DNA from 4 places in the Paenibacillus sp. FW101-FHT12H11 genome. Region 4 is predicted to be linked to each of the others. Evidence: riboswitches for the same ligand, from Rfam matches in the RefSeq annotation. Region 4 holds a riboswitch; each other region holds the start of a gene.
The links. A riboswitch is a leader RNA that binds a small molecule or an ion and turns the genes downstream of it on or off. The one in region 4 is predicted to bind cyclic di-GMP.
Positions count from the first base shown of each region.

Region 1: it holds a riboswitch for cyclic di-GMP, as region 4 does, so the genes downstream of both, AC3WTJ_RS21705 (hypothetical protein) here and AC3WTJ_RS31785 (putative bifunctional diguanylate cyclase/phosphodiesterase) in region 4, are expected to answer to the same signal.
Region 2: it holds a riboswitch for cyclic di-GMP, as region 4 does, so the genes downstream of both, AC3WTJ_RS10835 (response regulator transcription factor) here and AC3WTJ_RS31785 (putative bifunctional diguanylate cyclase/phosphodiesterase) in region 4, are expected to answer to the same signal.
Region 3: it holds a riboswitch for cyclic di-GMP, as region 4 does, so the genes downstream of both, AC3WTJ_RS35740 (PilZ domain-containing protein) here and AC3WTJ_RS31785 (putative bifunctional diguanylate cyclase/phosphodiesterase) in region 4, are expected to answer to the same signal.

Region 1 is NZ_JBYTCO010000006.1:422,636-426,020, forward strand. Features, by position in the region: gene AC3WTJ_RS21695 (carboxymuconolactone decarboxylase family protein) at 1-324, shown strand, start outside; gene AC3WTJ_RS21700 (MDR family MFS transporter) at 513-1,739, shown strand; cyclic di-GMP riboswitch class I at 1,840-1,932, shown strand; gene AC3WTJ_RS21705 (hypothetical protein) at 2,036-2,335, shown strand; gene AC3WTJ_RS21710 (exopolyphosphatase) at 2,468-3,382, shown strand.
Region 2 is NZ_JBYTCO010000003.1:132,508-135,892, reverse strand. Features, by position in the region: gene AC3WTJ_RS10840 (hypothetical protein) at 25-486, opposite strand; gene AC3WTJ_RS10835 (response regulator transcription factor) at 931-1,635, opposite strand; cyclic di-GMP riboswitch class I at 1,720-1,805, opposite strand; gene AC3WTJ_RS10830 (arsenite methyltransferase) at 2,061-2,861, opposite strand; gene AC3WTJ_RS10825 (hypothetical protein) at 2,890-3,072, opposite strand; partial or broken gene AC3WTJ_RS10820 (flavin-containing monooxygenase) at 3,108-3,385, opposite strand, start outside.
Region 3 is NZ_JBYTCO010000017.1:57,419-60,803, forward strand. Features, by position in the region: gene ychF (redox-regulated ATPase YchF) at 1-717, opposite strand, end outside; gene AC3WTJ_RS35740 (PilZ domain-containing protein) at 796-1,548, opposite strand; cyclic di-GMP riboswitch class I at 1,631-1,718, opposite strand; gene tadA (tRNA adenosine(34) deaminase TadA) at 1,973-2,464, shown strand; tRNA gene AC3WTJ_RS35750 (tRNA-Arg) at 2,836-2,909, shown strand.
Region 4 is NZ_JBYTCO010000012.1:40,119-43,503, reverse strand. Features, by position in the region: gene ilvA (threonine ammonia-lyase IlvA) at 1-976, shown strand, start outside; cyclic di-GMP riboswitch class I at 1,047-1,135, shown strand; gene AC3WTJ_RS31785 (putative bifunctional diguanylate cyclase/phosphodiesterase) at 1,222-2,751, shown strand; gene AC3WTJ_RS31780 (BMP family lipoprotein) at 3,017-3,385, shown strand, end outside.

The DNA.
Region 1 (3,385 bases), on a different contig from region 4:
AACGCGAGCAAGCTACCGCAGGTTAAGGAAACACGTCCGGAGACATTTGCGGCTTTCGAACAATTCCAGTCTAAAGCCATGGCGGATGGCGCTATCGATGCCAAAACGAAACAGTTGATCGCTGTTGTCATCGCACATGTGAATGGGTGTGCTTATAGTATTGACAACCATACGCGAAAATTCAAGGAGTTAGGCGGGACAGCGGAGGAACTGATGGAAGGACTGCTGGTTGGCGGTGTTGCAAATGCAGGCTACGTCCTGACTCATGGAATTAACGCCCTCAATGCCTTTGATTATCATTCGGGTACAGTAGCCCAGAATTAGAAGTTAACTTCAAATTCTAGGCCTCAAAACATGGTTAAAACTGGGCCCCCGCTCGACTTCGGGGAGTCCTTTTTTTATTCGACAAAAAAATATAATTAAGGACACGAACTACCGTTTTTCGTGTATAATGAGTTCTTGATCTCATTTCTTAACCTTTGGTAAATTAGCAGCGAGAGGAGTTCTGACAGATGAATCGATTACGTAGTTTTCTTGGCTCGTATCATCCGATTGTACATACGTTGATTTTAGGAACGGTCATGGCCAGAGCGGCGTCTTCCATGAGTCTGCCTTTTCTGGCGATTTACTTGGCTAAACATACGTCAATGAGTGCGGTAATGATCGGGGTCGTTATTGGAATGGGAGCTTTGGCAGGAACAGTCGGAGGTTTTATCGGCGGCAATTTATCGGACCGATTTGGCCGACGCATCATCATGCTTGCTGCACTTTTTGGATGGGCGGTTGTGTTTGTAGGTTTTAGTATCGTGAAATTACCGGTACTGTTCATGATGCTGAACATGTTGAACGGCTTGTGCCGATCCTTCTACGAACCGGTTTCGCAAGCCTTGATGGCGGATTTAACCGAACCGGCAAAGCGACTCAGTGTGTTTTCAATGAGATACATGGCCATCAATGTTGGTGTTGCTGTTGGACCTTTATTAGGTGCTTTTTTTGCAACGATGGATGGAGCATTGCCGTTTCTACTCACTGGAATCGTATATTTTATCTATGCGGTTACCCTCTACGTTCTCCTTATCGTTTTTGGCATTAAGCAAATAGAAGGGGAGAAAAAACAACCTGTTACGTTTGTCTCCGCATTGCGGGTCATTCAACGTGATGTCACGTTTCGCTATTATATTCTTGGCGGAATTATAGGGGCTATCGGCTACTCGCAAGTCATGGTGACACTATCGCAATATTTGGAGCAGAATTTCACTGAAGGTGTGAAAATGTTTGCAGTCCTCATGAGTGTCAATGCCATTGTGGTTATTGCGATGCAAATACCGCTTACGCGTATTTCTGATAAATACTCGCCGCTTGTAGCGATTATTTTTGGCAATTTGATGTTTGCTTTAGGCGATATCGGTTTTGCATTCTCGCATTCGTTAGTACCCATGATTATTTCCATGGCGATTTTTACACTAGGCGAAATATTAAATTACCCCGCGGCCAACATGCTGATTGATAAACTGGCGCCGGAGCATATGCGCGGTACTTATTTTGGAGCACAAACGTTAACCAATATAGGTCATTTTATGGGACCATGGGTTGGCGGCTTTCTGCTCGTAGCGTACGGGGGCACTGCACTTTATCTGGTTATCGCTTTTGTAACCCTTGCGGGATCTCTCTTTTACTGGAAGGGCGCCAATAATCTACAAGCACTGCCCAAAAATAGGTCGAAAAAAGAAGTTTTTTGATAGATATTGCAAAAATAGTTCTTGCGAACTATACGATTTCAAAACAACATCCCTTATTCTTGAGAGTGTAGTTATTTCTTGTACAAGAATTCACAACACATCTCGACAATGGCAAAACTGACGAAAGTCAGTGACGCAAAGCTAAAGGGGCTACCTTGTTCATAAACGAACTCGTTGCCAGCCAGCTGCCGAACGATTGGGTATTCAACTTAGATCCCCTCCGATCGGTACACTATGGTGGGGTTTTTCTCTGTCATAACTTTCATAAACTATGGATAAAAGGAGGACCAAGCAGCATGCAGTCTGATTTACATGAAGAGCAAAAAGTAACATCACTTTGCGGCAATCATGTTGCCCGTTTGGTGCCATCCTCGGATGGACCGAAGCTAATGATTAATTTAGAAGAGTACGCACTTAATGAGACGTGTTGGGATGTTGAAATGTTTCAGGGGAGAAGCAACAGCATTTTAATTTTCTACTGGAAAGGCGAAGTTAAGCTTTCTGTGAAAATGCCTCCGATGCCACAAATTGAAGCATTTATGACTAGACTCTACCAAATTTTGACGTCCAAATTAAGAACGGTTCAGCCCATCTAGGCGAACTGTTCTTTTTTTTATCCCAAAAGCTCTAATGACAAAATGATTGTCACAAATCGACAGGTGCTGATATAATGATACACATATTCATACATAGTTCTTAAGTACTAACTTCGTAGGGGGATTTGCGCTATGCGATTAATTACGCGTTCGGATTTTGACGGTTTAGTATGCGCAATGCTTTTCAAAAAGCTAAACATGGTCGATGAAATGAAATTCGTTCATCCCAAAGATATGCAGGATGGTCTGATCGAGGTTACCGAGAACGATATTTTGGCGAATGTGCCTTATGTTCCAGGTTGCGGATTATGGTTTGACCATCATTCCAGTGAACTTGAGCGGATGGGTGAGAAGGTAGCTTTCAAAGGGGAAACCCGTATCGCACCAAGCGCAGCACGCGTCGTTTATGATTATTATGGTGGGCAAGAAACATTTGGTGATATTGACGATATTATGCAAGGCGTAGATAAAGCGGATGCGGCACAATTCAGTAAAGAAGATATTTTGAATCCAACGGGTTGGGATTTATTATCGTTCATCATGGATGCCCGTACGGGTTTAGGACGTTACCGGGACTATCGAATTAGCAATTATCAGCTAATGGAAGAGCTTGTGGATCACTGCGCGGTGATGACGGTCGATCAAATTATGGAGCTTCCTGACGTTAAGGAGCGGGTAGAACGGTATTATGAATTGGATGCCCTATACCGTGAAATGCTTGCAAAACATACGTATACAGAAGGAAATGTGATTATTACGGATCTTCGGGACGTGGAAACCATCTATCCTGGCAACCGTTTCATGGTTTACGCTCTTTATCCGGAGCAAAATGTATCCATTTGGATCGTGGACGGACGTAACAAACAAAATTGTGTATTTGCCTGCGGACACAGCATTGTGAATCGCACCTCCCAAACGGACATCGGGACTTTGATGCTCCAAAATGGCGGAGGCGGTCACCACGCAGCAGGTACGTGTCAGGTAGAATATGCGCAAGCCGAGAATATTTTGAAGAAAATTGTTGAAACGATGAGAGCAGACGGATAAAAT
Region 2 (3,385 bases), on a different contig from region 4:
GCATCTTCTGAAGTAATGATATGATCAGTCTTCTCCAAAGGAATCCAGTTCCAACAGGACCGCCCGATCTTTGATTTTTCGATATACTTTATGCAGAATTCGCTTCCGATGATAAAAGAACGCGCGGCGGGAAAGTGCAATGCGATCTATAATGACCGAAAGCGCCAGTTTATCCAAATATCGTAGACGAACGAACAAAATTTCCTCTGTGGTGAGAGCCGAGAAAGCGTAATCGATCAATCCGATTCTCGATAATAGCAACGGGATTTCATGTTCAGTGATCTCTATCCGATGAATGACCGTACGCAACAATGGTTCTTGTTTTCTTCCATTGCCATGATTCACCCACTCATGCAAAGCCCTCGTTAATCCCGGAATATGCTTAAGCTCTGCCTGCGCATATTCCAACCTTGCTTTCCAATCACTATAGGACATAAGCCATGCTTCAACTTTTTCATAGGGGATGGACTGTTGAGTAAGATTCATCAAACACCCTCCCCAATTCCAAGAAATACTACAACTCTCCTTCCGCAAAACTGCTGAATGAAGTGCAAATCAATCCATGTTAATAAACATAATTCACGCTCCGTTTCTAATTGATCCATGACGATCATCCCTTCATTGTTATATTGGGGACAGCCGCATAATTACGTAAGTTAAAGGCACCATCCTCTTCATTTTACGAGAGCCTGTCCCATTTTGATTTACTTCAGACTCCGATTCACGACAACAATCTCCAGCATTCATCTTTTTTCTCTCCACCTCCTTTGGTACGGGATAATATTCCTATTTTCCCTTAGATTACCCCTTCATTTTACCTATTATTAGTTCGAATGGGGAGGGTGATCTTTTTGTCACCCTCTGTCATGATAATTTTGTCGAAAATCCCCGAATTTTCCCAAAGCTTGTTTCAATTTCAGTCCCATTAACTCACGTAGCATAGTGCTGATCATACAGACCTCTTCGTTTCGCCTTCTCAGCAGCTTCTCGAATGGATCGGGTGTCGAATTTACGAGTGATATGCCGAACGTGCGATTTTAGGGTGTTCGAAGTAATGCCAAGTAATTCTCTGATAATTGTCTGTCGATAGCCCAAGCCTATGAGTTGCAAAATTTCTTTTTCCGTAGGTGTGAGCATGCAATGCAATTCTTTTCGCTTTATAAGCTCGATCTCACTACGGATTATCGTCGCGACATCCGCATGGAGAGAGGACTGACGTCGGTGAGCTTCTCTGATCGCAACCGGTATGTCCATATAGTTGGACTTTGTAATATAATTGACCGCTCCGGCAACAACTGCATCGACCATGACTTCCGGATCATGTATCGAAGAAAGGACAATAATCGGTAACTCTTTATTTCTGAGAATCTCCGCTGCGGCGTCCAGCCCGTCTCGTTTGGGCGAATTCAAAATCATTTCCAAGATCATTACGTCTACGTCTAATTGTACACTCGCTCGAATCGCTTCCTCTTTTGTCGAAACGATGTTAGATAAATAAATATCTGGCTCGGATTCAAGCAACATAGCGAGTCGCTGTTGCCAAGCTAGGTCACCATCCGCCAGTAATACTTTGATACTCCCGTTCCTACGGATCATATCTTTTATCTCTACAGAAAAGCTTGTTTGTTTGTTCATAATCGATCACCTCTTTTATTTTCAAATGACAAAAAGACACGCCCTCTCACTGGCGTGCCTGCTTGTCATCTTGGTGTGGTTTGAGAGGGTAACCCGGCGATCATTGCACTAGTGCAGAAGACCCGTGGCTTTGCGTCCCTGTCTTTCGATCAGGTTTGCCTTTTTTCCTAGTCTATTCGACATATTGAATTAATTTATTTTACCATATTTCAATAGATGCCAAAAAGTTTGCTTGGTGTCAACCTTAGTAACGTATGTTCGAACATAGCGCAACCCACTTCTTCTTTCGGGGGTCTCGCCAACATTTTAACGAAAATATACGCTAAGCAAAGGCGAAGGCGCTGCCAACTTACCGGCAGCGCCTTATTGTTTATGCCGAACATGTTCAACTCAACTCGAGCTGCAACAGTTCGGCCCTTCACGGCTCAAGCCTTGATGGCACGTATCGCGGCAGACACCAGGTATTGTTCGACATTTGCGCCGGGAATCCAATCCTTGATGAACGTCTGGGATTCGTCTTTAGGTTCGATCTCAATTTGGGTAAACCCGCTTTGCGCAAGCATGGCTTCCAACTCCCCGATAGAGGAAGCTCCTGAAATACACCCTGAATAGATACGGTCGATATCCTGCTTGATTTCTTCCGGAAAATCGGCTGTTGCCACGACATCCGATATGGCCAGTCTGCCGCCGTCACGCAGCACACGGAACGCCTCGTCAAACACCTGCTGCTTCGATGGGGACAGATTAATGACACAGTTTGAAATAATCACGTCAACCGAGTGGTCCTGAACCGGCAGATGCTCTATCTCGCCCAACCGAAATTCCGTATTGGTAAATCCGCTTTTACTGGAATTTTCGCGGGCGCGGCTGACCATTTCCGGTGTCATATCTACACCAATGACGCGGCCGGAAGCGCCCACCTGACGGGAGGCAAGAAAGCAATCAAACCCGCCGCCGCTGCCCAGGTCCAGCACGACTTCTCCCGGTTGCAAAGCAGCAATGGCTTGCGGATTGCCACAGCCGAGGCCCAGATTCGCCCCATCTGGAACGGCTGTTAATTCTTCTGACGAGTAGCCCATTTTAGCGGAAACATCCGCGGCCGAACCACAGCAATCATTGGCTGGCGCTGGCTTACAACAGGACCCCGCCCCTACGTCCTGTAAGGCGATTTCTTTATACCGATTCCGAACGTTTTGACGAATTTGATCATTACTTACTTGATTCATGAAAGTTCACTCCTTAGTTTTTTATACATCAACAGCAGCTCGTAACGCAGCAAGCCGTTGGTGTTGCACGAATGATTGGCCGTCGGTTAAAGAATCGGACCGATTGCTTTTGCATAGCGTCTGACCATTTCCACGCTTCTCTAGCAGATCGTTCGATTTCCCTTTGGCGTTGTTTCATAAGCATTTCCGCAGCAAACCAATTGAGGTTCAAGTCGGTCCCATCCTTTTATCAAAAAATGTAAGCATTCAGTGTTTAAGGTGATGCAAAAGCTTTTTAACAACAAACTGCGCGTCCGGCCCCCCCCCCTTATGGTAGCAGAAGCAAAGGAACGCTGCCCTTCCAGCCCCACATAATAAAGTCCCGGAACGTCGCTTATGCCTGCTTGATGTAACGGCCTTCCTTCCGAATCCAGCGCGCCAATCGCTTGAAGGTAGGGAAGATACGGCCGGTAGCCTGTCGCAAAGATCACCGTATCTACCGGCTCTTTTGTCCCGTTCGGCCAAATCACGCCATCCTCATAAAA
Region 3 (3,385 bases), on a different contig from region 4:
GATCGAAACAACTTCGTTGTTTTCTTTCGCCGCGTATTCCTGAACGATTTTAACAAATGGATTCTCATCCGCTGTTGATACTTCGTCTTCGCTCACATTGGCCGCATAAAGAACCGGCTTCATGGTCAACAGGTGAAGGTCGCGAACAAGCAGCTTCTCATCGTCGCTCAAATCGATGCTACGCGCTGGCAGATCGTTGTAAAGAGCTTCCTTGATGCGTTCCAAACACTCAACCTCAGCAACAACTTTCTTGTCGCCGCCTTTCAGGTTCTTGCGGGAGCGCTCGATTTTTTTCTCAACCGACTCAATGTCAGCCAAAATCAATTCAAGATTAATCGTCTCGATATCGCCAATCGGATCTACTTTACCGGAGACGTGCGTAATATTATCATCCTCAAAACAACGGACAACATGCACAATGGCATCCACTTCACGAATGTGCGACAAAAATTTATTTCCAAGCCCTTCGCCTTTGCTCGCGCCCTTCACCAAACCCGCAATATCAACGAATTCGAAGGCTGTCGGAACAATGCTCTTAGGGACAATCATCTCTACCAGCTTGTGCAATCTCTCGTCCGGTACTTCAACTACCCCAACATTCGGATCTATCGTACAGAACGGATAGTTTGCAGATTCTGCCCCCGCCTGTGTAATTGCATTAAACAATGTCGATTTTCCTACGTTCGGTAGACCGACGATACCTGCTTTCAAAGCCATCGTAGTTACAACTCCTTAATTTTCGAAAATCATCCTTCTTATTATATAGTACTTGGAACGCAAAAAAAAGCCTGTAGGCTACTGATTAGCCGCAGACTTTTTTTCCAGTGCTTTTTTTGTTTCAATTTCCCGCTTCTGGACGAAGTACGTTTCAATCTGATTTTTTATAATAAATCCGCGCAGCGCGTTCGTTTTCTCATCCGGGATGCTGACAAAACTAGCACCGTAATAGTAGCCGTCATTCGTTTTTTCTTGCCGAACAATTTCCATTGTACATGGCACCAAAAAGCCCAAAATCAACTCCACTTCCAGTTGAGAGTTCTTTTGAATGACTTTTTCAAGCATAGCATTTTCACTGATCGTAAATCCTAAACCATTAATAGATAGATTTTTGATAGAGAATCGAATCGGTGTATCAAAATGATGTTTGAGCTTCTTGTTTCTATCCTGGAGCGCGAAAAGAAGCCCTTCATTCTTCACATCTACGCGAGGGAACTCCCGCTTTTCCGTGAACTTCCTGCGGTTTTCAGGGGGATTCAGAACAATCAACGAACCCTGCTCCTTGGCCACAACCACCGTATCCATAACAAACAGCCCGGATTTCGTATATACCGTCATTTTACACTTATCTCCCAGCGCAAAAACATGGTACTCCGGCAGCTCCACTTCAATGATGTCACCTAGTGCATAGGTCAACACGCCGGTGGCTACGAAATCTTCCTTGCTCAGCATCGCCTTGCTGTCAATCATTACATCAGCGTCGTACCCTTCTTTGCTGCCGTAAAACTTAGCAGATTTTTGTTTGCTGTTGCTAACCACTTTGTTGATCACCCCTCCCCGCGTTCCCTATAAAAAAATAGACTGCCCCTGCTTTGGGGACAGCCTATTACCTCAACCTGAAAAAGCATCGATTTTCGGTAACCAGGCTGTCGTAGTTCCATAGGAACCGTAGACCCTCGGCTTTGCGTCCTTACCTTTCGGTAAGTTTGCCATTATCGAACCTTGCAAATGATTTGTCATGCTTTGTCGTACAATATCGTGCTATATGGTCTAAAAGACCTACGTTATCTCTCATTATACGGATGGATTTCCCTATTATCAACTAAATCTCTTGCATACATCTGGTATTTGTTGTATGAATGTTAGAAGAATTAAATATCCACAACTTTTCGAGTTATACACATTGTTATCCACAGGTTGTTAACAACGAATACTTGTTCGATCCTTTGTTCACATGTGGATAAGATTATTTTTAGTGAGGTGTCCCCCTGTGGATGAATATAATGAATATAATGAACATATCCCGTGGATGAAAGCGGCCATAGAAGAAGCGCGTAAAGCCGAAGCCATTCGAGAGGTCCCGATTGGTGCCGTTGTTGTCTATCAAGGGGAAATTATCGGCCGCGGCTACAATCTTCGTGAAACGACGCTGGATCCGCTTGCTCACGCTGAGATGATTGCTATTAAGCAGGCCAGCGAGCATCTGCAAGCGTGGCGCTTGCTTGACTGCAAGCTTTACGTCACGCTGGAGCCTTGCCCCATGTGTGCCGGCGCGATTGTTCAAGCGCGCGTTCCGCAGGTGATCTACGGCACAACCGATCCCAAGGCCGGCTGCGCGGGAACGTTGATGAACTTGCTGCAGGAGGACCGGTTCAATCACCGGGTCGATGTGGTCAGCGGCGTGCTGCAAGAGGAGTGCGCGACGATGTTGACGCAGTTTTTCCGCAAGCTGCGCGGGAAGGAATAGCGCGTTAGCTCTGGCTTTGGCTTTGGACTTTGCCGTTGGCCGCTAGGCTGAGTGCGGTCTAGCTTCGCAAGCGGTCGCCTCGCATTGATATGCGAAAGGGAACTATGATCCCCTAATCGCCGGATCTTAAGTAATTTAGCGAGGAAGTGGGGACTGTGATCCGCTATTTTAGCATTTCTAGCCAAATTCTTGGTTAATTAGGCAAAATAGAGCCCATTTCCGTCTGTACCCTGGAAGTGTACGTTTTGGCTTAAATAACGTCCTGTAGCTCCCCATCGCACGATGCAGTTAGCTAATTTCAACTACAAGTTAAATCTTGCCACTCAAAGGTTGCGCCATATAAGGCTTCGTGCTATCATAATCTTTGCCATGCGCCCGTAGCTCAGCAGGATAGAGCAACAGTTTCCTAAACTGTAGGCCGGATGTTCGAATCATCTCGGGCGCGTATACAACCAAACGCCAGTTAACGGTATAATCCGTTGGCTGGCGTTTTTTTTCTGCCATCGTTTTTTTCTGCCATCTTGTATCGTAGCAGGCACATCCTCGGCTTGAAGCTCTGTTGATTGCCAACTGTAATATTTCTCGAAAATTCCTGCAAAAATTCAATTTTTTCTACCTATCCACATGTTAATAGACTTCCTGCCCACTGAGAAAAAAATCAGCATTATCAACATCAGCACAAGTAAGAGGTTTTTGAAGGTTATTAACAACGAAAAAGAGGGAGGGTTATCCCCAATTTGGTAGGGAGGTGCACTGAGCAGTAGTACTCAGGAAAAACATGCGCTGTGTTGTACTTTTTGCAACAAAAAGACGGAGGTTCGGCCTCAATTCGCAGTTTTGTTGTACTTTGTGCAATGCTTCGGAGAGGGAGGGACGGTATTAACCCAATAAAGGCCAAAATGAGTGTACATCATACAATGA
Region 4 (3,385 bases):
GTTAGGGATTGAAGGGAAAATCTTCATGCCAACGACGACGCCAAGGCAAAAAATTTCGCAGGTGAAATTATTTGGCGGCTCTTTTGTAGAAGTCATTCTGACAGGGGATTCTTTCGATGATTCCTCCAATCACGCCAAGGCCTACTGCGCCAAAGAGAACAAGGTGTTTATTCACCCCTTCGATGATATTCGCACGATCGCGGGACAAGGGACTGTCGGTCTGGAAATCATGAATCAGATGTCCGATATGCCGGACTTTATCTTTGCAACCATCGGCGGCGGCGGTCTTGTAGCCGGTGTGGCGACTTATGTGGACAGCGTTTCTCCGCGTACCAAGATTATTGGCGTTGAGCCAGAGGGCGCTGCAAGTATGCAGGAGGCGCTCAAGCAAGGCAAAGTCGTGACCTTGTCTACGATTGAGAAATTTGTAGACGGTGCAGCTGTGAAGCAGGTAGGCGAGCTTACCTTTGATATTTGCAAAGAAAAGCTGGACGATATCGTTGTTATTCCTTCAGGCAAGGAATGCACGACGATCCTGGAGCTCTACAACAACAACGCCATCGTGATCGAGCCTGCAGGGGCTCTGCCTGTTGCGGCGCTGGATGCTTACCGAGATCAAATTCGCGGCAAAAACGTAGTTTGCATCATCAGCGGTGGTAATAATGACATAGACCGGATGCAGCAAATCAAAGAAAGATCGCTAGTGTACGAGGGTTTGAAACACTATTTCATTCTCAATTTCCCTCAGCGTGCAGGCGCTTTGCGCGAATTCCTGGAGGAAGTTTTGGGGCCGACCGACGATATTACCCGATTTGAGTATACGAAAAAGAATAATCGGGATGATGCTCCAGCCCTAGTCGGCATCGAGTTGAAAAATAAAGATGATTATGAGGGCCTTATTGAGCGTTTGTCCCGCAAGGACTATGATTACATCGAGATCAATAAAGATCCTAAACTTTTCAATTTGCTAATTTAACTAAAAATAGGCAGAGTAGAAAAAATTATGATATAGTTAAATAGTCCTGCTTTTTCTTTGTTTACCTGAATATTGTAAAAGGCAAACTTGCCGAAAGGTAAGGACGCAAAGCTCCGGGTCTTAGGTTGCCGCCGCAACGATGACGGCTGGGCTGCCGAGAGGAGCAGTTTACCGATACAGGTACGCCTACGGCTATTCCAAATGGAATAGCCTTTTTTGATGACCGGAATGGAGGTTCCCCCCGAATGAGAAGCCTTTTTATAAAGTGGATTCAACAGATGAAAGATCAGGAGCTGCGCTATGCGGGCATCCTTGGTTTCTTTCTGCTGACGGCTAATCTACTTGCTGCTGCTTCTTTTACATTTACCCCGAAGATGATCTTGTTCGTCCTCATTCAAGCACTCATTTGCTTCTTTTTTGCCATTCGCATCCGTCACTTGCGGCTTAACAGCATCGAACAGGAGGAAAAGAGTAAGCAGCTGGCTTACTTGGCCTACCATGATACATTAACGGGCTTGCCAAATCGACGGCTGTTCGAGGACCGCTTAAAGCGTGTGCTTCTTCATGCTCAGCGTTATGACCAGCTTGCGGCGGTTGTATTTCTCGACATGGACAGATTCAAAGAGATTAATGATTCTTACGGCCATGCCTCTGGCGATCAGCTCATTCGTTTGGCTGCGGAGAGATTGTTAGGCTGTCTGCGTGGTTCGGATACGGTGTATCGGCAGGGCGGCGACGAGTTTATTATTTTGCTTGAATCTTTTTCTAAGCCGGAAGACGTCAGAGCAGTGGCTATACGCATTCAAAATGTGCTGGATGAACCTTTTATCCTGGATGGAAAAACCGTTACGATCACCGCTAGTATGGGGATTGCGTTATATCCGCTCGATGGGACTAAGCCCGAACAGCTTCTTCAGCGTGCGGATGAAGCGATGTACGAGGCCAAAAACCATGAGAACAACCGCTTCCAATTTTATGCCTCAGATATTGATACGATGGTGAAGAGCAAAGCTCACATGGAGAATGAGTTGCGCTTGGCTCTGGAGCAGGAACAGTTCGAATTACGGTATCAGCCGCAATATGAAATCGCAGGCCGTAAGCTCATCGGTACGGAGGTCAGCCTCCACTGGGAGAAGGGGTCTAAGCAGCTGAGCAAGCTCATGGATTGGCGGAAGGCAGCCGATGAACTGGGATTCATGGTCCCTATTGGCAAGTGGGCGTTTCAGGCTGCATGCAGGCAGATGAGGGATTGGCAGAAAGCTGGCCAAGAACCGCTCAGAATGACGTTCACCATTAAATCTTCACAGTTCAAAGATGATCATTTTATTGCACATATAGCTGATGTGCTGCAAGAAACAGGTATCGATCCCAGGTTGGTTGAGCTGGACCTCACGGAAAGTATCACGTCTTCCAACGTGCAGGAAGCTAGCAAGAAGCTGACGATGCTGAAAAAGCTTGGCGTACGCATTGCTATGGATGACTTGTGTACGGGGCTTTTTACACGAAGCGGGCTGGAGGGTATGCCGCTGGATAGTGTGAAACTGGACAGCACGCTGATCAGAGACCTTGTGGATGATGACGAAAATCAACTGCTTGCAGCTGCTATCGTTCGGATGGCCCACCGATTAGGATTGAAGTTAATCGCGAAAGGTGTCGAAACGGAAGAGCAATTCGAATACTTGAAATTTCTGCAATGTACGGAGGTGCAAGGAAAACTGTTCAGCAGTCCGCTATCCTCGGGACAATTCCTCACATTGATGACCAAAAAAAATTAAAATTGGTCATCTAGATTTTATTGACCGGCGGTAGTATAATAAATAATTGGGGCTTAAAACCTATATTGTGGGGCTACACAAAAAGACCATGTCAACTTGGTTAACATCACGAATTATGATCATTTGCCGTAGGATTGCTTTTCACTGAAGTACCGAAGTGATACACTCGGTCTATGGTCAGACATACATATTTTAACTGATTCTGGTCAACCTAGAATGTGGGATTTAAGGTACAATTTTAAATTTATTTTTGGGGGTAAAGATGATGAAAAAAGTATTCACAACAGCGTTAATGGCTGTCACTGTGTCCGCAGTTGCTTTGACAGGTTGCGGTGCCAAAAAAGAAGAAACCAAACCGGCCGCTTCCGCTTCACCGGCAGCAAGTAGCGCAGCATCCGCAGCGCCAAGCAACAACAGCGGTAAAGACTTCAAAATCGGCATGGTCACAGACATTGGTGGCGTAAATGATAAATCTTTTAACCAAAGCGCATGGGAAGGTTTGCAACAATTGAAGAAATCGACTGGCGCAAACGTTAAGAACCTAGAGAGTAAAAGCGATGCGGACTACACGCCGAACTTGAACCAATTCGTAAAAGACGGCTATAACCTGACTTGGGGTATTGGCTTCTTGATG